3 regions of the Paenibacillus sp. sgz302191 genome follow, and region 3 is predicted to be linked to each of the others. Evidence: riboswitches for the same ligand, from Rfam matches in the RefSeq annotation. Region 3 holds a riboswitch; each other region holds the start of a gene.

Region 1 (6,585 bases), on a different contig from region 3:
GTCTTGATCGACACGGTATGGTCATAGCCCGGAAACGGGTGGCTTCCCGGGTGAATCGGCAGCACGTACGGATAGCTGTTGCCCCGCGGGTTTCCGTCGATATCGTTCGTGCCGGTCCAGTACGAAACGCCTGTCGGCGAGATGCCGTCGCTCGTGCGGAACACGTACTGCCAATCATAGTCGCCGATATCCGTGATATGAAAATCGTACAACCTGCCGATCACTTCCACCGGAATTGTGTTCGTGGCCACATGATTCGGCCAATCGAAATTGGCGCTCGTTTGTGTCGTAAAGTCCGTAGGCGCATTGATCGCAATCGACCGAAAATGAACCGTATAAAACCCTTCGTCGATCCACGTCGGCATGATGAACGTCATGTCCGGTTGATTCACCGGAATGTCGACCCATGTCCCCGCCACGATGTACGCCGACTTGTCCGCATTCCAGACGTCGAACTCGAAGCGGACTTGCTTGTTGGCGGTGTACTTGGCGTAATCGCCGTACCCGTTTGTGACCCCGTACCCGCCAAAGCCGGGGTACGCGTCATGCTGGCCGGTCGTCGGCACGAACACCGTGAACGGCCGGTCCAAAATGACCGCCGCCCGGCCTGCGGTGGGCACGACTTTTTCGTTGTGCGCCTGATCGTCGGTCACAGACGGGTACATGACCACCGGTGTATGCACCGTCACCGGATTGATGCCGTCGATCGGATAGTCTTTATCCGATCCGCCTTTGACATTCCCCGGGATCAGCGGGTAATAGATCGTGCCGGTCGTCGGCTGGTCCGCCCGGTTGACGAGCGAATTGCTGACGACGTAGCCATTGCCGTACAGCACATCGCGGCCGATCATCGTTGGCTGCGGGATCGTTCCCGGCGTCTGTCCCTGATCGGGGTGCCGGGAATTTTCCATAACGGTTACGCCGTTAAAAACGACCAGGTCGTTGTTCACCTGGTTGCGGCCCACGGCGTTCTCCGCCGCCGATTGAAACTCCGGCGGCGTGCCTCCCGGCGGAGGCCCTCCGCCTGTTCCCAGATTGACACCGCTGCAAGTAGCAGGGTGAACGTGAGCGTTTACATCGTCGCTATTGCCGGATTGCAGCGTTGGCGCCGTATAGCCATGGGGATCCAACTGAACCGTTTCATCGGGATAGCCGCCGAGCGCATAATTCGTGATCGTGGATTTTTCTAATCCGTAGACCTCCAAATTGTCGATTTGCCAGTAGCTATATGGCCGTTTGACAGTCATGGTCTCGGTTACGGTTTCCTCCATAGGGACCGGTGGCGCCCCTTCCCCGCCGCCTTCCGTCCAAACGTATTTTTTGGTAACTTCAACCGCATACGACACCTCGCCGGTCATACTCGCAAATTGATTTTGAAATAAATACTCCAGCCCCAATACGTTCGCATAGAGGCTTTCCGAAGTCGGGATGCCTTTTAACACATCGAATCTTTCCGCATCCCGCATATCCGCGAGAAGCACACCGCTGGCCGCAGGGTCCATGACGGCATCCTGGTTGACGGTGCCTTTGACCGGGGGCTTGATCTGAGGGGTGCACCCGGGCTGAGACCCGCAGCTGCTGGATACCGTCACCGATGCGGTACCCGTTTGATCGATGCCTGCCGCTGTGTCGACATAGCGCGCTGTGATCGTAGCGCTGCCTGCCGAACTTGCCGTTACCAATCCGCTTGAGTTCACGGAAGCCACTGCCTGATTGGAGATCGACCATGTCGTGTTCGGGCTGCTTGAAACATTTTGAGTCGTCCCATCCGGCTTCGTTAAAGTGGCCGTCAATTGTTTGGTTGTGTTCATACCGGGACTCAAGCAGCCTGCAGGAACGTTTACCGATAAACCGGCTGCCGCTGGCCGATATTCGGCAACAATGGTCGTACCCCCGATATTCATCGTTATATTTCGGTTTGTTAAGTGAGCATCCCCGATCACTTGTGGAAACTTGATGTTGCTAGGATCCATCGTGGGGTAAATATATGACTTTGAAATCGGGACCGTTTGTCCATTGTGATCATAAGCAGGAGGAAGGTTATAAGTTACGCTTTCCAAATAACGGTATACATTTTCTGTTTTCACTGTATCAATGAGTGTTCTCGTAGTTCCGTCTGCTGAAACCAGATATCTTTCTACGGTTAAGGGTTCATAAGGCGTATACGATGCCGGTATATCATAATAATCATCAAGATCATCCGGGTGGGCCCATGGTTCTGCATGTTTTATTTCTTGAAGTGTATAAAAAGGTCCGCGCCTTGTGCTCCCGTCGGACGCATTGAACGATTCCATGATTGCGCTGAAATAGATGGGTTGCCCCGGCTGCAGGACAGAGTCAAAGCTGTCAAAAAAATCCCGATCAACCGTAGCCCCGTCAAATTTGAAAGTAGTTGTTACTGGATCGCCAGGGATTGGCGGGTCCGGATATTGAGTTACATTCGCTGCATTGTTATAGACAACAGTTTTATCTAGGTTCATTGGCTTGCAATCTCCATCTCTACATGCCGGAGCACTATGTATCATCCACCCGACAGTTCGATACCGAATGCCGGTAGTAGCGGCAGTTGAAGTAATGTCGATTTGAATGCCATGTAAACGTTCATCCATAGTAATTTGCACTGGATATGCGAGTGCTGGAAGTGGTAGGATTAACGCAAATATGAATACAATCAAAAGTACAAAAGATATACATTGGGGGAGTCTCTTCCTCATAAGTATCCCTACCTCCTTCCATATCAATCTATTCACGAATAACCATGAAGAGATTTACTCAATTCGATAGGTTTTGTATTTAAAAAGCGCAGCGTCTGATTTTATTTTCTCTTCGATTATTTTAACGCCAAAATTTTCTGCCGAAATCGCCACATCTGCATAGCCGACATACCAAACGTCTTTTTCAATGTTTTTCGGTCCCCATATATCGACAAACAGATTTTTGTTCTCATCAAAACTGGTTACTTTAAACCTGAATTGGCAGCGTACATAGTGTGAAACATCACCGAAGAAAACTATAGATGGTTCTGGCGTTACTGTGCCTTCAATTCGGATATGATTCTGCTTCACCCAATCAACATACCTTTGTGCATCACGATTTACGTTCTGTGGTTTATTAACGGTTTGTAAGAAAGCATCCACCCAGTTTTGATCTATCGTATTGTAATCCACATTCAGTATTTGATTACCAAACTGTGATACGAGTTTAACCCAAACGTCAACCGCATCTTTCGAGTAGTATCTGGAATCATGGATGATTTCTTTCGCTGTAAAACGAATTGAATCTGTCTGGAACGGATGTTTATACTCGTACATTTCATTAGGAATACCCTGTAGGATGTAAGGAAAATCACCGCTATTCGACGGCAGATTTGTCGTGCGAATCGCGCGCCCCCAGGGATCTTTGGGAGCGTTCATCGCTTGCTCCGCACTGGCAACCGCTTTTTCGTCGACAGCCAGCGAATGGCCTCCTTTAACAGTAAGAATACGCTCAATTGTCGTTATCGCCTCAGCCCGCGTTGTCGGTTGATCTTCCCCGAGCGTGCCGCTATCATCCATGCCAGTAATCAGACCGGCTTTGGCCGCCAGATACATCCACTTCGTATCATCAATGTTCTTGTCGGCGGTCGTAGCCCGAACGGCTGTGCGCGCCATTTCTTGACGCGTCATCGGCGTGTTCCAGTCCCCACTCATAAAATCGCTCGGTCGATATATCCCCGCGTTCGTCGCAGCGTTAACGTAGGGCAAATACCAACTATTACCGGTGGTTACACCTGAGGTTGGAATCTGAAGCGCGGTATTTACCATTTTGATAAATTCAGCGCGCGTCACTTTTGCATTCGGTTTGAAAGTGTGATCCTGGTATCCGTCGACATATCCTTTTTGCACCGCGCCGGCGATGGTCGTCTCCGCCCAATGCCCTTTCGTATCGCTAAAGCTGCCTGTGAAAGCTGTGCCGGCGGCATTCGTTGTTTTCGTCGTTGGTGAAACGGCGGTTGAATCAGCTTGGACATCAGGAATTGAAGTCCCAAGTAGTGCAATAACCGCTAGCGATGTAATCAAGTGAACTCTCATTTTTATACCTCCATAGTAAAAAAATTACTTTCTTCAAAACAAAAAAAACCAACTGCTTTTGGTGGCCCGGCTACCGTTTCTTTGAGCAATGTCTTACGACACTCCCCATAGAAGTAGGCCCGCAGCTTTGCGTCCCTGTCTTTCGAACAGGTTTGCCTTTTCAATTTCACTTGGTTATTAGGTATTTAAAACTATAAAAATAGTACATTAGATTTAATCCAAATTCCATATTAACCCATAATCCAACATAATTCCACAATATTATTTATAGTTCACACCAAAGGTTACCTATTCAATTACCACCTTGAGCAAGCAAAAGGAAGAAAAGACTATCAACATCGGCTGCTCGATTGTGGCACTGCTCACATACTGGATTATGTTCAATAACTTCGTACTCTTGGCCTTGATATAACGCCCAAATACCTCTATAAACTTCCTCAATTCTTCTGTTCAACCTCAAAATCACTAATTTTATTAAGAAAGTTCTCCGCGGTATCCTCGTTTACGACTGCAATATTAAATCTGTCTGAAAAGTCATCAGGATTATAAATTTCAAATCCTTTCTCAAGATAAGAAGCAATTAGTTTTCGCAAGTCTAAAAACCATATCTCCTTGTCTGCAACAAACCATACGATGTTTTGTATTTTACTAGAACTATTATAGTTTCAGCATACTTGGGTTTGTTATGCACTCGTACCTCCTCCTCAATATTCAAGTTATACCTTTACTTGGTCCGCTACATATTTTAATTCTCGGTTCTAAAAATGGTTATTTTTGTTGCTTTCTATGAATCAACTCATGAAAAAAAGAAGACCACAATACAGGTGGCTAGCTCGCATTGTGGCACTGTTCGTTGCTTGGTAATTTACACAAAATTACTGATAGATCATTACAAATCTAGATTTTCATCCTCTATGACCAACCTAACATTTTCCAAGTACTGTTCCCTGATATTAAGTTCAGAAGAATCAATGTTTTCTTTTTTCCAGATGCTTATCAATCTCTTATCCTTAATAATTTCTAATGCATTTTTAACAATATGTTCTCTAATGCAATTATTACGCACGCAAATTTCTGCCAATATTACAGTGAACAACCAATTTGTTTCCTCATAGTCGTCTGTTTGGTTTTCATACTCTACGACCAATCTTGAAATTGCTTGACCTGGGGATAATCCATCAGAAATAAAACTCGTGTAATCTTTCGGGACATACTCCATCAATTCATCATATGTTAATTCTTCTACCATATTCTACCTTCCACCTATCTCTTTAATTCTCTTATATAATACACATAAATCTCTATATCTGGGAACATCTCTTTGAATTTTAAAATAATTGGACTACAGCTAGCACACGGCTCTCTATCAGTATAAAGGTCAATTCTCCCTTTTCTCTCCCTTGGTTCAAGCTTTTTCAGCTCGTCAGTAATATCCTCCAAAATTTTAAATTCTGTATCCCATTTTCTTGTATAAGCACCTTCTCCATCAATGACATCTAAATCGTTAACATCTCGTGGTGTAAAATTCCAGTCCTTCTCATCTTTAAGAGTCGAGAAACCTTGTGCATCACCTGCATCACTTACAGCGTTTACACGACTAGAAGATTTATACTCAGATCTTAATCCTTTTATCTCTACTTTTGCCAAACCAAAATTACCTTGTTTCCTAATTTCCTTCGGCAGTTCTTTTCTGAGCTCTTTACTTCTCCTAGCTAGTTCTCCACCGATACTTTGCGAATCGATTGTTACCTTCTCAGCAGTAATAACTTCACTTTTCAAAGAAGATTTACCCGTCCTCTCACCCTCCGGCAGCTTCTCGTTCGGTCTCTCATTGGGCTTCTCAGGTGGTTTGATCGTTTGCGGAGGAGTTCCCTGATCCACTTCACCGACTCCCCTGGCCGTATTCCCTAAAGCGGGCTTCCCCTTCGAAATAAGCGCTGATGTCCCTCCTGCGATCATGGAAGCCAGCCCGAAGCTCGCCATCCAGTGCTCTTTGGAGAGCGCTTCTTTCGGATCCAGCGCCTCCTTGACCGTTTCAACGCCCCCCATGCTCAGCCAATTGGCAAAATCGTAGGGAGAGTCCATCATTTTGTTTGCCCTGCTTTGTAGACCATCGTTGATGCCTTTTGGAATGCCCATGGTTACATAATTCAAAAAATCAGCAGGGGAATCCAGAGAATGGGCGGCGCGTTCTTCGAATCCTTTTATAATGTCCTTCCCGATTTCCTGGAAGCTATCCGTATGTCTATCGCATTTTTCCTTCTTGTCTTAAGTTTTCGTATAGTGCTTTATTTGCTAACATTCTGTTATACAGTTCCTTAACGCATCATCCTTATTTTCAAATTCCTTAATATTCATTCTCTTCCTCTCTCGCTATAATAAACAATCCATTTATCTCTTCTTTTAGCTACGCAGTTTTTCGATTTTTTTCAATTTTTTCCAAAAAACATATCATTCATATGGCATAGTTTCATCTTCCAATAACAACTCTTGCAATTCTTCTCTTGTCATTTCA
Region 2 (6,585 bases), 150 kb from region 3:
CGATTCTGGTATCAGATACGCAAGGTGGATCTCAAGATCGGCAAGCTGCCCGAAGCCTTCAAGGGTTGGAAAATCGTTCAATTCAGCGATACACATTTCGGCTTTCATTACGATGGCGAATCGTTCCGCCGGGTCGTGCGGATGATCAACGATTTACAGCCTGACATTCTGTTTTTTACAGGCGATTTATTGGACCGTCAGTGGCTGGAAACGCCGTCGCCGTCGGTGCTGCCCTTGCTCCAGGAACTGCGCGCGCCGCGCGGCGGAAAGTGGGCTGTCCTCGGGAACCACGATTATGCAGCGAGGGATCAAGCCGTTCAGATGCTGCAAAACTCGAATTTTCGCGTGTTGATCAATGCGCACGGCTATATCGAAGAAAATGGGCAGCGCTTATGTATCGCAGGTGTGGATGAATATATGTTCGGCCACTTCGATATCGAGAAGACGCTGCAAGGGAAGTCGGAACAAGATTGCGTTTTGCTGCTGGCACATGAGCCTGATCTTGCGGATATTTGTTCCGGTTTCGGTGTGAACGCCCAATTCTCGGGACACTCGCATGGCGGCCAAATTCGCAAGCCGTTCTCCAAGCCATTTTTCACCCCGGAACTTGGACAAAAATATGTAGACGGATTGTACGCCATTGGAGACAGGCGGATGCCTTTATACGTGAACCGCGGGATCGGCACCAGCTTTTTACCGATCCGCATGTTTTGCAGACCGGAAATTACTATATTTCATATATCTTAATTCAACATTCTGGAAGGAAAGGTGCGTTGCAAGTGACATCGGAGAAAAAAAGAATCTATTTATCGGCTCCGCATATGAGCGGCCAGGAACAAACATACATAGCCCAAGCCTTCGAAACGAACTGGATTGCTCCGCTAGGACCGCATGTCGATGCTTTTGAGAGCGAGCTTGCCGCCTATGTCGGAATGAACGGCGCAGCTGCCGTAAGCTCTGGAACAGCGGCCATTCATCTTGCTTTGCGGTTGCTGGGCGTGGAACAGGGCGACAAAGTGTTTTGCTCGAGCTTGACATTCGTAGCCAGCGCCAACCCGATTGTTTACCAGGGGGCCGTGCCCGTCTTTATCGATTCGGAGCCTGAGACCTGGAACATGTCGCCTGATGCGTTGGAACGCGCATTAGCGGATGCGGACCGTGAGGGAGAGCTGCCCAAGGCCATTATCGTGGTGAATTTATACGGACAAAGCGCGAAAATGGACGAGATCCTTGCATTATGCAATCGATACGATATTCCCGTGATCGAAGACGCAGCGGAGTCGCTAGGTTCGACGTACAAAGGACAAGCGAGCGGATCTTTCGGCAAGTACGGCATCTATTCTTTTAACGGGAACAAAATTATTACGACGTCCGGCGGAGGCATGCTTGTTTCCAATGATCTGGATGATTTGCAAAAAGCGCGTTTCTTGGCCACTCAAGCCAGGGATGCGGCCGCGCATTACCAGCATTCGGAGCTTGGCTTTAATTATCGCATGAGCAACGTATTGGCAGGGATTGGGCGCGCGCAATTGGGCGTACTGGATGAGCGGGTGAGTGCTCGAAGAGCCATTTTCGAAAAGTACCGGCAGGGCCTATCCGGCATCCCGGGCATACAATTTATGCCTGAATTGGAGAACACAAGGTCGAACCGATGGCTTACCGTGATCACCCTGGATGAGGAACAACATGGCGTAAGCGTCAAATCCATACTCGAAGCAATGACAGCAGAAAACATCGAAGCCCGTCCGGTTTGGAAACCGCTTCATCTGCAGCCTCTTTTTGGGGGAGCGGCATATTACCGGCATGCGGAGAACGAAAGTGTTTCCGAGAAATTGTTTAACACCGGCTTATGCTTGCCATCAGGGTCCGGGATGATGGAAGAGGAGCAGACGAGAGTTATCGATTGTATGAAAAGCACATTACGGCACAAAGCGGCTGTCAGATAGCATGGAATATATTACATCGTTAAAAAAAGGAAGATCTTGATGATAGGAACTCGAGTACAGCAGCTTCGCAAGGAAAAGGGATTGTCTCTGTCCGAGCTGGCAGAGCGGGCCGGCGTGGCCAAATCATATATAAGCAATTTGGAACGTGATGTTCAAAAGAACCCGTCGATACAATTTCTCGAGAAAATCGCCTCCGTTCTGAAGGTGCCTGTAGACAGGTTTCTTGATCAAGAAGCTCCGGAAACGAATGTCGCAGAACTGGATCAGGAATGGTATCAGCTTATTAAAGAAGCTATGTCATCCGGTATTAACAAGCACCAGTTTAAAGAATTCCTTGAGTTTAACAAATGGCGCTTGACGAACCCCGGCGAGTGAACGGCGGCGCTGAGAGTCCGGCGGGCGAAGTTTGTTTTGTGCAACCCGCCGGACACCGGGGGTAGGCCTTCGAAATGCATCTCCTTAAATGGCAAATAGAAGTTTAACCGCTTTTATTTCTCCATTTTTGTGCAGATGCATTTTTTCTTTTCTGAAAATTGTATGCGGTTGGAAAATATAGCGATAGTCTGGGCAGGGGTACTTTGCTATAATATGCGTAAACATGGTGAATAAAGCAAAAAGGAAGATGATAAGTGTGATTGGTAAAAGGATTCAAAGATTACGGCTAGAAAAAAAACTCAGCTTATCTGAGCTTGCTGCCAAGGCTGAAGTCGCCAAATCTTATTTAAGCAATATGGAAAGAGATATTCAGAAAAATCCGTCCATTCAATTTTTGGAAAAAATTGCGGTTGCGCTTGACGTGCCGCTCGACTTGATCCTGCACGGAGAACAGCCGAAAGTGCTAGAAGAACTGGACAGCCAGTGGCAGGATTTAGTCAAAGAGGCGATGGATTCGGGAGTAACGAAGGAGCAGTTTCGCGAATTTTTGGAATTCAGCAAATGGAAGAAAAACCAGGAAAACAACAAGTAAGCATCCTACTAATTACTTATCTATTGCGGATACATTAGTATCATTTTCCTAAAAAATAATGACCTAGCAGTTTTTTTTCAAATTTTTTGGTGGAATTTAGGAGAAGGTCGTTGTATAATAGGCTTAGGTTGATGAGAAATGTTTCAGTCTTAGGCCTTGAGATCTATTCCGCAATTGGATAATTAATTATGGGAATACTTTGATACATGCGCCGTATGTGGGCACCTGGAGCATGTGGAGTTAGTGGTGCAACCGACCCAATCTATTAAACCGTTAATAGATGGTTTTTTGCAAACAAACTTCACATTGGAGGTAATAGTATGTCCAAAGTATTTGTGCAATTGGGTATGGAACGCAATCCCTTGGATTCAGACTGGGTAGAAATGATTCGCGAGGCTCGCAGCTTGGGGTTAACAATTGGTGAAGTGCAAGCTTATTTAGGGTCATTCGCACAGTTGGACAGAGGGTTAACCAAATATACGAACATCAACGCCGGGGCTGCCAATAATGACCTGTCCGGCAAAGTCGTTGTGTAATCATGCATTTGTTACCGGAGCGCACTGATCCTTTTCCTTGAGAAGGGTGGGGCGTTTTTTTGGTATTTGCTAAAATGGCATAAATCCATTAAGTTGGAAAAAGGCTGCATGCAGATGCGCCGGCGCAATGAAATCGTAAATTGGAGGAACGGAAATCATGTCCATTCTAGTAACTGGCGGAGCAGGTTATATTGGCAGCCATACCTGTGTTGAACTGCTTGACAAGGGTTATGAGATCGTCGTTGTCGACAATCTGATGAATAGCAAGCCGGAGGCGCTTGAGCGGGTCCGTGAGCTGACGGGGAAGGATTTTGCGTTTTATCAATTGGATTTGCTCGACTATGCGGGGCTGGAACAGGTGTTTCGCGAGCATTCGATCGAAGCGGTGATCCATTTTGCGGGGTTAAAGGCAGTGGGGGAATCGGTCTCTTTTCCTTTATCTTACTACCACAACAATATTACCGGCACATTAATTCTGTGCAATGTCATGCAAAAATACGATGTCCGCAAATTGGTGTTCAGCTCCTCGGCAACTGTCTACGGGGTGCCTGAGCAGGTGCCGATTCACGAACATTTTCCGCTCGGCGCGACGAATCCATACGGTCAAACGAAGCTTATGATCGAGCGGATTTTGCAGGACTTGTACATCTCGGATCACAGCTGGAGCATATCGCTGCTGCGGTATTTTAATCCGGTCGGAGCGCACCCCAGCGGACGAATCGGGGAAGATCCGAACGGCGTGCCGAACAATCTGATGCCGTATGTGAGCCAAGTGGCTATCGGCAAACTGGAAAAGCTGCGGGTATACGGGAACGATTATCCGACCGTAGACGGAACCGGAGTCAGGGATTATATTCACGTCAGCGATCTGGCCAAAGGGCATTTAAAAGCATTGGAACAACTGCTGTCCAGGAGCGGGATCGAGGCGTATAATCTCGGTACCGGCCGGGGTTATAGCGTGCTTGAAATGGTCGAAGCCTTTCAAAAAGCTTCCGGAAAAGTAATATCGTACAGCATCGAGGAGCGCAGGCCGGGGGATGTGGCTACGTGCTATGCGGACACAACGAAAGCGCGCGAGCAATTAGGCTGGCTTGCCGAGAAAGGCGTTGAAGACATGTGCACGGACGCCTGGCGCTGGCAATTCAACAACCCTAACGGATATGAAAAATAAACAGGCTGGTGTTGTTCCCTGACAGCAGCCGGACTTTGCCAAACTGCAGACAACTGCAGTTTTTTTGCGTTTCATGCGACGGAAGCCGGACTCAGGAAACCCTCAGGCAACGCTCATGGTTTATTAAGTCGGCGCTCAGGGGGGATTCAGGAAAGGGGCCTATACTTGGTCTTGTAAACAACAAAAACATTCGAAAAGGTGGAATAACAATATGAAAACTATTAGCAAAAAAATTCTCGCAGGTACGATTGCAGCATCTTTTGTTCTTGGAACAGGTTTTGTCGGAGCGCTACATAATCAGGCGTATGCCGATACAGTGAGCGGCTCGACCGTTCAAAAATCGGACGGCTTCAAAGACCGCGGCGGCCGCCAAGGAGGTTTCTACGGAGGCAGCATCGTCAAGGAAGCGGCAGCTGTGCTGGGCGTAGACGAGAGCACGCTTCAGGCGTCGCTGAAAGAAGGCAAGACGCTGCTTGAAGTCGCGCAAGCGGCCGGCTTGACGGAGGACGATTTCCTGGCGAAGCTGGTTGCCGCCGAAACGACGGCGATCAACGAGAAGGTGACGGCCGGCAAGCTGACGCAAGAGCAGGCCGACAAGCTGATAACGGATCTTTCGACTCGTTTGAAGCAGCAAATTGAAAACAAAGGCTTCGGCAACAAAGGCGAAGGATTCCGCGGCGGTGAGCAGGGCGGACGCGGCGGCTTCCAAGGCGGCAAGCTCGACGAAACGGCGGCAACCGTGCTGGGCGTAGACGTGAGCACGATCCAGGCATCGCTGAAAGAAGGCAAGACGCTGCTGGAAATCGCGCAAGCGGCCGGCTTGACGGAGAATGATTTCCTGGCCAAGCTGACTGACGCTCAGAAAACGGCAATCGCTGCCCAAGTTACGGCAGGCACGATCACGCAAGCGGAAGCGGACAAAATCACCGCGGATCTTGCGACCCGCCTGAAACAGCATATCGAGAACGCAAGACCTGAAGGCGGACAAGAAAACGGAGGCGAGGGTCATCGTGGCGGCGGCTTCGGCGGCGGTTTCCTGGGGAACTCTGAGGCGCTGACGACGATTCTGGGCATCACGCAGGATGAGCTGAAAACCGAGCTGGATTCCGGCAAGACGATCGCTGAAATTGCAGCGGCCAAAGGAATTAGCGAAGACGACCTGATCAGCAAACTCAAAGACAGCTTGACCGATACGCTGAAAAAATTCGTTGAAGACAAGCACCAAAAACCGGAAGCGCCTGCCGCAGACGCAACGGACAGCACTTCCACGAACTAACATAGCGGAAAAAGGGGCTGCCCCTTTGCCTCGAAATTTCACCTGAAGAAAGGACCTCATTCTCCACTTGATAGTGGAATTTGAGGTCCTTTTGCTCGATTTTTGGGCCGTTCCCATACTATGCGCACGCTTTTGGGGCAGCCTCTTTTTTCGCCGCGCGCAGTTTCCAGTGCGCGGTGTTACGCTGCATGACGGCGGTGGGTCGGCTGCATGTTGAGTTCGGGGAATGGAGGCACGGCCTCCTACTTCCCTCTCGTGCCCCCCCTGCTTGCCTGCCTCTCGCTTGCAAAGCCTGCAGATTTGCAGGAACAGTTCCGAGGCAAATACATCAAGGAGCATAAAGGTGTATTTTTCAGGCTGCTCAGAAATCTGCACGCCAGAGCCAGTCGCAAACTCGCCTGGCTGCACCAAGAAAACCTGCAAAAATACATGAATTTGCGCCCTTGATCGCTAGCTGCGAAGAATTCCTGCAATTGTGCAGGCTTTTCACCGAAAACATGGGCTCAGATTCACTTTCAGCAAAAATTCCTGCACTTTTGCAGGTTTTTCGCCCCAATTAGCCGATTTCACGGAAAAAACCTGCACTTTCGCAGGTTTTCTCCCTACCCAAGCTGCCTCATCCCCCTTATTGAGCACCGTTGCGACCCGTACAGGAGAGGTGGGGGTTGGGGAAGAACAGCTGCGCCCAA
Region 3 (6,585 bases):
TCCGGGCGCGAATCGCCTCGCCTTGAAGTACCCGGACGGGCGGGAAGGTGCAATGGCGTACGACCGGTTGATCCTGTGTCTGGGCAGCACGGCTGTGCCGGTTCCTCCCGGTAAGGGCGGCATATCCTTGTCAGGCCTGGAAAGCGGCGCGCAGATTCGGGGCCGCATGGATCACAATGTGCAGCAGGCTCTTTTGCACGTAGACGACGAAGCGCCGAGACGAACGCTTCTGTCCGCCGCGGTTGTCGGCGCGGGCATTACCGGCATTGAGACGGCTGCCGAATTTGCGCACGCCCTGCGGCAGAAAGCGGCTAAGGCGGGACTGGACCCGGCGCTGGCGTCCGTCGTCCTGGTGAATTCACAGCCGCGATTGATGGAAGCCGCGCCTGCCAAAGTAGGCCGGAGAATCGAAAAAGAACTGAACGCACTGGGCGTTCGGGTTATGCATGGCACAAGGGCGGCTGTGTACCATGATCAGCAGCATCGTCTGACGCTGGACAACGGAGCCGCTGTACAAGCGGGACTATGCGTCTGGACGCTGGGCCTTCGGCCGAATCCGCTGATTGCCGGACTCGGACTGCCGACGGAAGCGAACGGGAAGATTAGCGTCGACGGCAGGTATCATGTGCGCGGCTGCCCCGACATGTATGCGATCGGAGATTGTGCGCACATCGTCGACTCGGTCACCGGCAAAGCCGACGGTATGACCTGCAAAGAGGCCATTCCTCAAGCGCAGCGCCTCGCCAAAATCATAAAAGCGGAATATTCGGGCAAGACCGGTCCCGAGCATGCATCCTTTATGAATTTATTTTGCATCGGGCTTGGTCCGGAAAAGGGCATCGTGTGGGCGCAAAAATGGGGGATCGATATGCTGCTTACCGGTAAGCTGGGTCTGAACGTCCGGAAGCTGACCTGGGATTCGGCAAGTCTCATGGGCGGCAAATCGCTTAAGCGGCAGCAAGCGGAAAGCTTGCGAAAATAGGTTTCCGCACGCAGAGGCAACCATTGACTGAACTTTGCTAATTGTCTTACAATTTAATTATCGTGCAAGCCGGAGAGCCGGCAGCGTTTTGAACCGGTTCTCCCGATAGCTTCCATAAACAGTTTCAAGCAAGGAGGTCGAGCGATAATGAAAGCATCGGACATCATGGTTGACCAAGTAGTGAAAGTTTTGGAAGCGGATACAATCAAATGTGTTTTGGAGAAGTTCGTCAGCCGTGGAATCGGCGGGATGCCTATCGTGAATCACTGCAATCAGATCAAAGGGTACATTAGCGATGGAGATATTATGCGCGCAGTCAGCTCGCACAGCAATGTCGTCGTCGTATCACCTTTTTTTACCTCCACCTGGATGGATACGCAGACGATGGAGGAGAAGTGCCGCGACATTGCCGATGCCAATGTGATGGATTACGCCAGAGCCAAGGTTATCACGGTCAATGTGGACACGCCGCTGAACGACGTTGCGACCCTGCTCGGCCGAAAGCATCTCCAAAAAGTCGTCGTAGAAAAAAACGGCGGCTATCTGGCCGGCATTATCAGCCGCGGGGATATGGTCCGCTTTTTCAGCCGGCAGTACTTATCCAGGCTGCCCGGCTAGCTGCGATAACAAAACATACCCGCACGAACGCTGCGAGGTTTGGACTCGGGCGGTTTCGCGCGGGTTTTTGCCTGTTCGGGGAGGGCGGCTCGGCATCCGCTTAAGCCAGCAGGGCAATCACGAGCAGTTCGTACAGCACCAGCGTCAGGATCGTGGAAGCAGCCGGATTGTAGAAGCCGCGATACATGCCATGATAGGGATGCTCATACATCGAAACCTGGAGATGCACATGTTGTTCATCCACATAGACCAGAATGCCTTCATACGTGAATCCGTCCAAGGTTTGAACATGAACCGTGCGCCCGATGTGGGGAATCAAGGTATCGCGGAGTCTGTCTCTGTTTTGCGGCGGCTCCTGCTCCTCCGAAAAATCAGCCTGATAAATAACCTGGGGTTCCATATACATGATGCGTTCTTGCCCCTTTCTGCACTCGTGTTATTCGCCTATTACGTTATTAGCCTATTCATGCGCTCCCGAAAGGTATAGGCTGCCGCCTATTCATATAAAAAAATGACCAAAGCGATCGCTCGCCTTGGCCATTATCCTGCTTCCTTGATCCTCTAATCCCGCTTAATGGTGATGAGACGGGTTTCAGGATCGTATTTGATGGTTGTGCCGAGCTTTTCGGCGATAAAACGGATAGGAACAAACGTTGTCCCGTTTCGCATAACCGGAGCGCTGTCCAGTTCCACGTTCGTTCCGCCCACTGTTGCGGACTTGCTGTCGACGGACATTACGATGCTTGTGCCGGTTACTCCGTCTTTAATCGTAACCTGCTTCCATTCGGCATTCCATTTGACGTCAGCCCCAAGCTGCTCGGAAAGGAATCTCACCGGAACCATGACGACTTCATCGTCGTTCATATACGGGCTGTAGGAGCCGTATGGATCCTCGTCCGCGGCTTCTTGGCTTTGGACAATGAAATGAAGCTCTTTTTTGGTAACTTGCAAATCTTCCTTCAGCAGCTTGTAAAACGAAGAACTCTTGTCAAAATTGTTCAAAATCGCATAGCCTCTGAACGTATCGGAATCCACATTCAACGCCCCGCCGGAAGTATCGATCGCATCCGCAGTCACGGACTGGTTCAAACTCCAGTTTTCGAAGGCGTAGGTCCATTTTATCCCGGTCACTGCGCCATCCTTATTGGGAGCCGGAATATTGAGCTCAGCCTGCACCTTGCGGATCTGCTTGTTCCGATCGACGTAATAATCGGCTTTGAACGTCAATTTATCGCTGAGGATCGCCGACACTTCCTCGTTGGCCGGTGAATCGGAAGCAGCAGTGTCTTTCATCGTTTTATCGAATTCGTCTACAGCTTTTTTCAAGTACTCATGAATCGTTGTATAAGCGAATTCGACCGCCAGGTTTTTATTGTTAAGATAGGCCATCATCAAATCCGACGTAGTCGATTGTTCCTCCAGATCGGGGTACTCTTCCTTCAATTGTTCCTGAGAAATTCTCATTTGCTCCTTCACAATCGGTACGACCGCATCGTACAGTTGGCCAAGCAGCTCTTTCAAGCCTTGCTCATCGGCGAGGACGTTCGTCAGGAACAGTTTCAAAAGACCGGCGAGCTCGCTGCCTTTTAACTCCACATGCACTTTTTGCATGTTTAGCGTTTCATTGTTCACTTGCTCCGTAGCGTCGGTTACGGAGATTGTATTCGGGTTCGGCGCATTGTTGAAGAAAAACTTATAAAGGGCCGGCCGCAGCTGCTCTGCGCTATTCGTCAGTTTTTGCCTGATTTCTTGAGATAACGGCGCCACCCTTCCGTCAGCCGCCAATGCCGCCTGGTCAAAGACGATAGGCTTCTTGGCGCCGTCAATATGTACGATCATCTTAGTACCGTCGATGACGAGCTGAAAAGGAATCGTCCCTTTGGCGTAATTCCATTCCCCATCGATCGATGCGTGCTGAGCGTCCTGCATTTTAGCGCTGTTGATCGTCAGCTTCGTATTTTTGAACGTTTGGATCAGCGCCTTTTCCTTGGGATCAATCTGATCGCTGCTGCCTGTAATCAGCTCCAGCGCAATCGATCCTTTGGATACCGAGGACTTAACGGTTCCGGTATTTTGCATAGCCTGCCCGAGATCAAGACCCTGCACGGCCTGACAGCCCGTCAAGGCGATCAACAGCACAACAAGCGCAGCGGAAATCCACCATTGCCAATGCTTTTTTTGCATATAAAATCTTCTCCTTTGATTTAATAGATATGAGGCAGAATGTCTGATAAATTATACGCGAAAAAACGCCGAAGGACTCGCCGAGTTAAGGAGATTTTATGAAATTGATTATTCAAAGTATTTATTGCAAATAATCGACAAAACATTCCAAAAAAAGAGGGAATATCTTAAACCTAGTCGTATATTATGTTGTAACTAGGTATACAGGCATATTTGTTTATAGTATAAAGGTAGGTATGAACAAATCTTTTTACCTATGATAGCATCAAACGAGTTTTGAGTGCCGCACATAAGCGAAGACCAATTGAAATTGAAAAAGGCAAACCTGATCGAAAGACAGGGACGCAAAGCCACGGGCCTAAACCGTTTCAGACCGAAACGGTACGGCAGCCGGGCCGCCTATTGCAATTGGTCTTTTTTGTGTAAATTGAAAGGGAAATGGAGGATACAAATATGAAATTTGGGTTTCAAGCTGTTGTCAGGGGGCTCTGTCTATGCCTGCTGCTGCAGTTGTTCATTCCTTTTGCAGAATCGTCGTATACATATGCCGATACGGGAGCGTGGAATGTAAAGGTTAATTTCCAGCCTGCAACTTCACCTGTACCTGAAGGATTTTTGCCAGACTCGGGAATGCCGTTCAGCACGCAAAATGGATTCAATTATGGGTGGAATAGTTCTCACACGGATTCTACGGTAAGCGGCAGTACTTATCAAACCACTCCGAATGATACCGCAATTCGCGTTCATAAAGGCGGAGTCTGGGAATTCGAAGTAAACAACGGTATCTATGAAGTTAAGGTAAGCGTCGGCGATTCCGTTTATTCAAGCAACAATACTGTAGTTGTTGAAGGAGTAAGCTTTTTTGATCGTATCCCTATTGAGGGAGGGCAGCATGTCATTGCAGCACAATCGGTTGAAGTTGCGGACGGCAGATTAACGGTCAGTTCCGGCGATGCGGAGGAAGCGGAGACGGCTTTACAGTTCATAGAGCTAACCAAAGTTGGCTCTCCCAACACTTTGCTCGCCCTCTCTGCTGCCAGCACGCCTGTTATAGGGCCGCCGCCCGAACCGAGAAAAGTGCATGGGGACAAAGTACTGCTTTCGGGCAAGATGAATAACGAGCATAATGCTCCATCTTATCTGCAAGTGGATGGTCTGCAGGAGGAAATAGGAAGGTATATGGATGTAGAAGTGCAGCGAGTGAACCAATTGCTGTCGGAATTTGAACAGAAAGCTGTTGCATGCGCGAATTGCGATCCGATTGCACTGCAGCGCGCAATCGACAATAGTACGCAGTCCCCGTCATTTATCAAGGTGGGGCATTTGAATCTGAATTCTTCGGTAGTTTTCGGAAGCCCCTCCAAACCGGCTGTAATCATTGCGGATGGAATCAATACAAATGCCAAATTAAGCATTGATGTATACGGCTTGTTGATTGTTAAGGGCAGCATGAATGCCAATTCGGAGCTAAACTTGCAAGTGCATTCGTCTTCGAATGGAACGGAGCCTGCCGATGGAAGCCTTTGGGTGAAGGGGAACTGGCATCTTAACAACAATTCCTCGATTAGCGTGGATGGTTTGTTATCTGCTGACAGCCTTACTTTTAACAGCGGACAGTTGAACGTCCGGGCAAAGCGCGTCTTGATCCAAGATCAATTGCATATCAACACGCAAGCGGATATGAACGTAGAGCAAGAGATGATGGTTGGCGGGATCGTTTCCAACAATAGTACTGCCAACATCAAAGTAAATAACAGTGACTTGTTCGTTCGCGACGATGTGCATGTGAACAATCAACTGCATATTCAAACAGGCGGTTTGTTTGCCATCGGCGGCAACATGACGGCCAATCAACGGCCGTTCATCGATACAGGGGTCGGAGGAAACGGATCGACAAGTTTGAAATACGCGTTGCATGGATTAAAGGCGGAGTATTTTAGTGAAGGGAATTTCAAGGGAAATACCGTAACCAGGGTGGATCCGGTTATTGATTTGCAAAACAGTCCTGAGTTTCCTGTTGCAGGCTTCAATGATCAGGACATCTCTGTCAGATGGTCTGGACAAATTGAGGCTCTGTTCAGCGAAATGTATCAGTTTGAATTGCAAACGAGCGGACCGATCAAGCTATGGGTAAATAATAATCTTTTAATAAATAAAGAAGATGCAAGTTTCCAAGGCACTGTAACAGGTTCTGTCTATTTGGCAGCGGGCCAGAGAGAGAATATCAAGGTGGAATATTTAAGTGCAAACCGCAATCCCCGGGCGGCATTGTACTGGTCAAGCAATTCCCAACAGAAAGAACGCGTTCCACAGAGTCAACTGTTTCCTTTTGGGATACCGGTTGTATCGCAAATACCAACAGAAACAAGTCATACATTAACCTGGAATCCAATCTTTAATGCCGATGGATATGAAGTGGAAGCGGATGGCGTTATATACCCGATTGGCCCCGCTTCGACATTTGTTCATGAAAACCTGGGTGTCGGCACTCTTCACACCTATAGAGTTAGAGCAACCAGCGGAGACATCACTGGGGAATGGTCTTCTTTAGCCTCCGTGTGGACGCTGCCGGCAATTCCCGAAAATTTGCGGCTAAATTCGACTAGCAATACGTTAAAAGTAGAATGGGATCCGGTTGCAGGGGCAACAGGATACGATATAGAATTCAGCGGAAATGTAGTCGACAATGGATCGGCAACTACTTATTTGGACAATGAATTGAATCCGAATACTCAGCGCAGCTACAGAGTCAGAGCGAAAAATTCCAGCGGCCCGGGGCAATGGAGCAGTGTAGTTGCGAA

The links. Region 3 has a riboswitch for cyclic di-GMP ahead of AC3G2T_RS14745 (fibronectin type III domain-containing protein). Riboswitches for the same ligand answer to the same signal wherever they lie in the genome.
Region 1: another riboswitch for cyclic di-GMP. It lies ahead of AC3G2T_RS17725 (S-layer homology domain-containing protein); the one in region 3 lies ahead of AC3G2T_RS14745 (fibronectin type III domain-containing protein).
Region 2: another riboswitch for cyclic di-GMP. It lies ahead of AC3G2T_RS14105 (anti-repressor SinI family protein); the one in region 3 lies ahead of AC3G2T_RS14745 (fibronectin type III domain-containing protein).

What each region holds. Positions count from the first base shown of each region.
Region 1 covers NZ_JBYLHY010000011.1:183,069-189,653, reverse strand. The annotation lists gene AC3G2T_RS17730 (DUF5704 domain-containing protein) at 1-1,811, opposite strand, end outside; gene AC3G2T_RS17725 (S-layer homology domain-containing protein) at 2,769-4,070, opposite strand; cyclic di-GMP riboswitch class I at 4,128-4,237, opposite strand; gene AC3G2T_RS17720 (Imm3 family immunity protein) at 4,960-5,319, opposite strand; gene AC3G2T_RS17715 (deaminase domain-containing protein) at 5,334-6,158, opposite strand.
Region 2 covers NZ_JBYLHY010000008.1:148,716-155,300, forward strand. The annotation lists gene AC3G2T_RS14085 (metallophosphoesterase) at 1-747, shown strand, start outside; gene AC3G2T_RS14090 (DegT/DnrJ/EryC1/StrS family aminotransferase) at 822-1,946, shown strand; gene AC3G2T_RS14095 (helix-turn-helix domain-containing protein) at 1,986-2,321, shown strand; gene AC3G2T_RS14100 (helix-turn-helix domain-containing protein) at 2,578-2,913, shown strand; cyclic di-GMP riboswitch class II at 3,097-3,180, shown strand; gene AC3G2T_RS14105 (anti-repressor SinI family protein) at 3,234-3,449, shown strand; gene galE (UDP-glucose 4-epimerase GalE) at 3,607-4,620, shown strand; gene AC3G2T_RS14115 (hypothetical protein) at 4,832-5,896, shown strand.
Region 3 covers NZ_JBYLHY010000008.1:298,469-305,053, forward strand. The annotation lists gene AC3G2T_RS14725 (NAD(P)/FAD-dependent oxidoreductase) at 1-982, shown strand, start outside; gene AC3G2T_RS14730 (CBS domain-containing protein) at 1,130-1,600, shown strand; gene AC3G2T_RS14735 (hypothetical protein) at 1,701-2,006, opposite strand; gene AC3G2T_RS14740 (copper amine oxidase N-terminal domain-containing protein) at 2,162-3,784, opposite strand; cyclic di-GMP riboswitch class I at 4,093-4,187, shown strand; gene AC3G2T_RS14745 (fibronectin type III domain-containing protein) at 4,238-6,585, shown strand, end outside.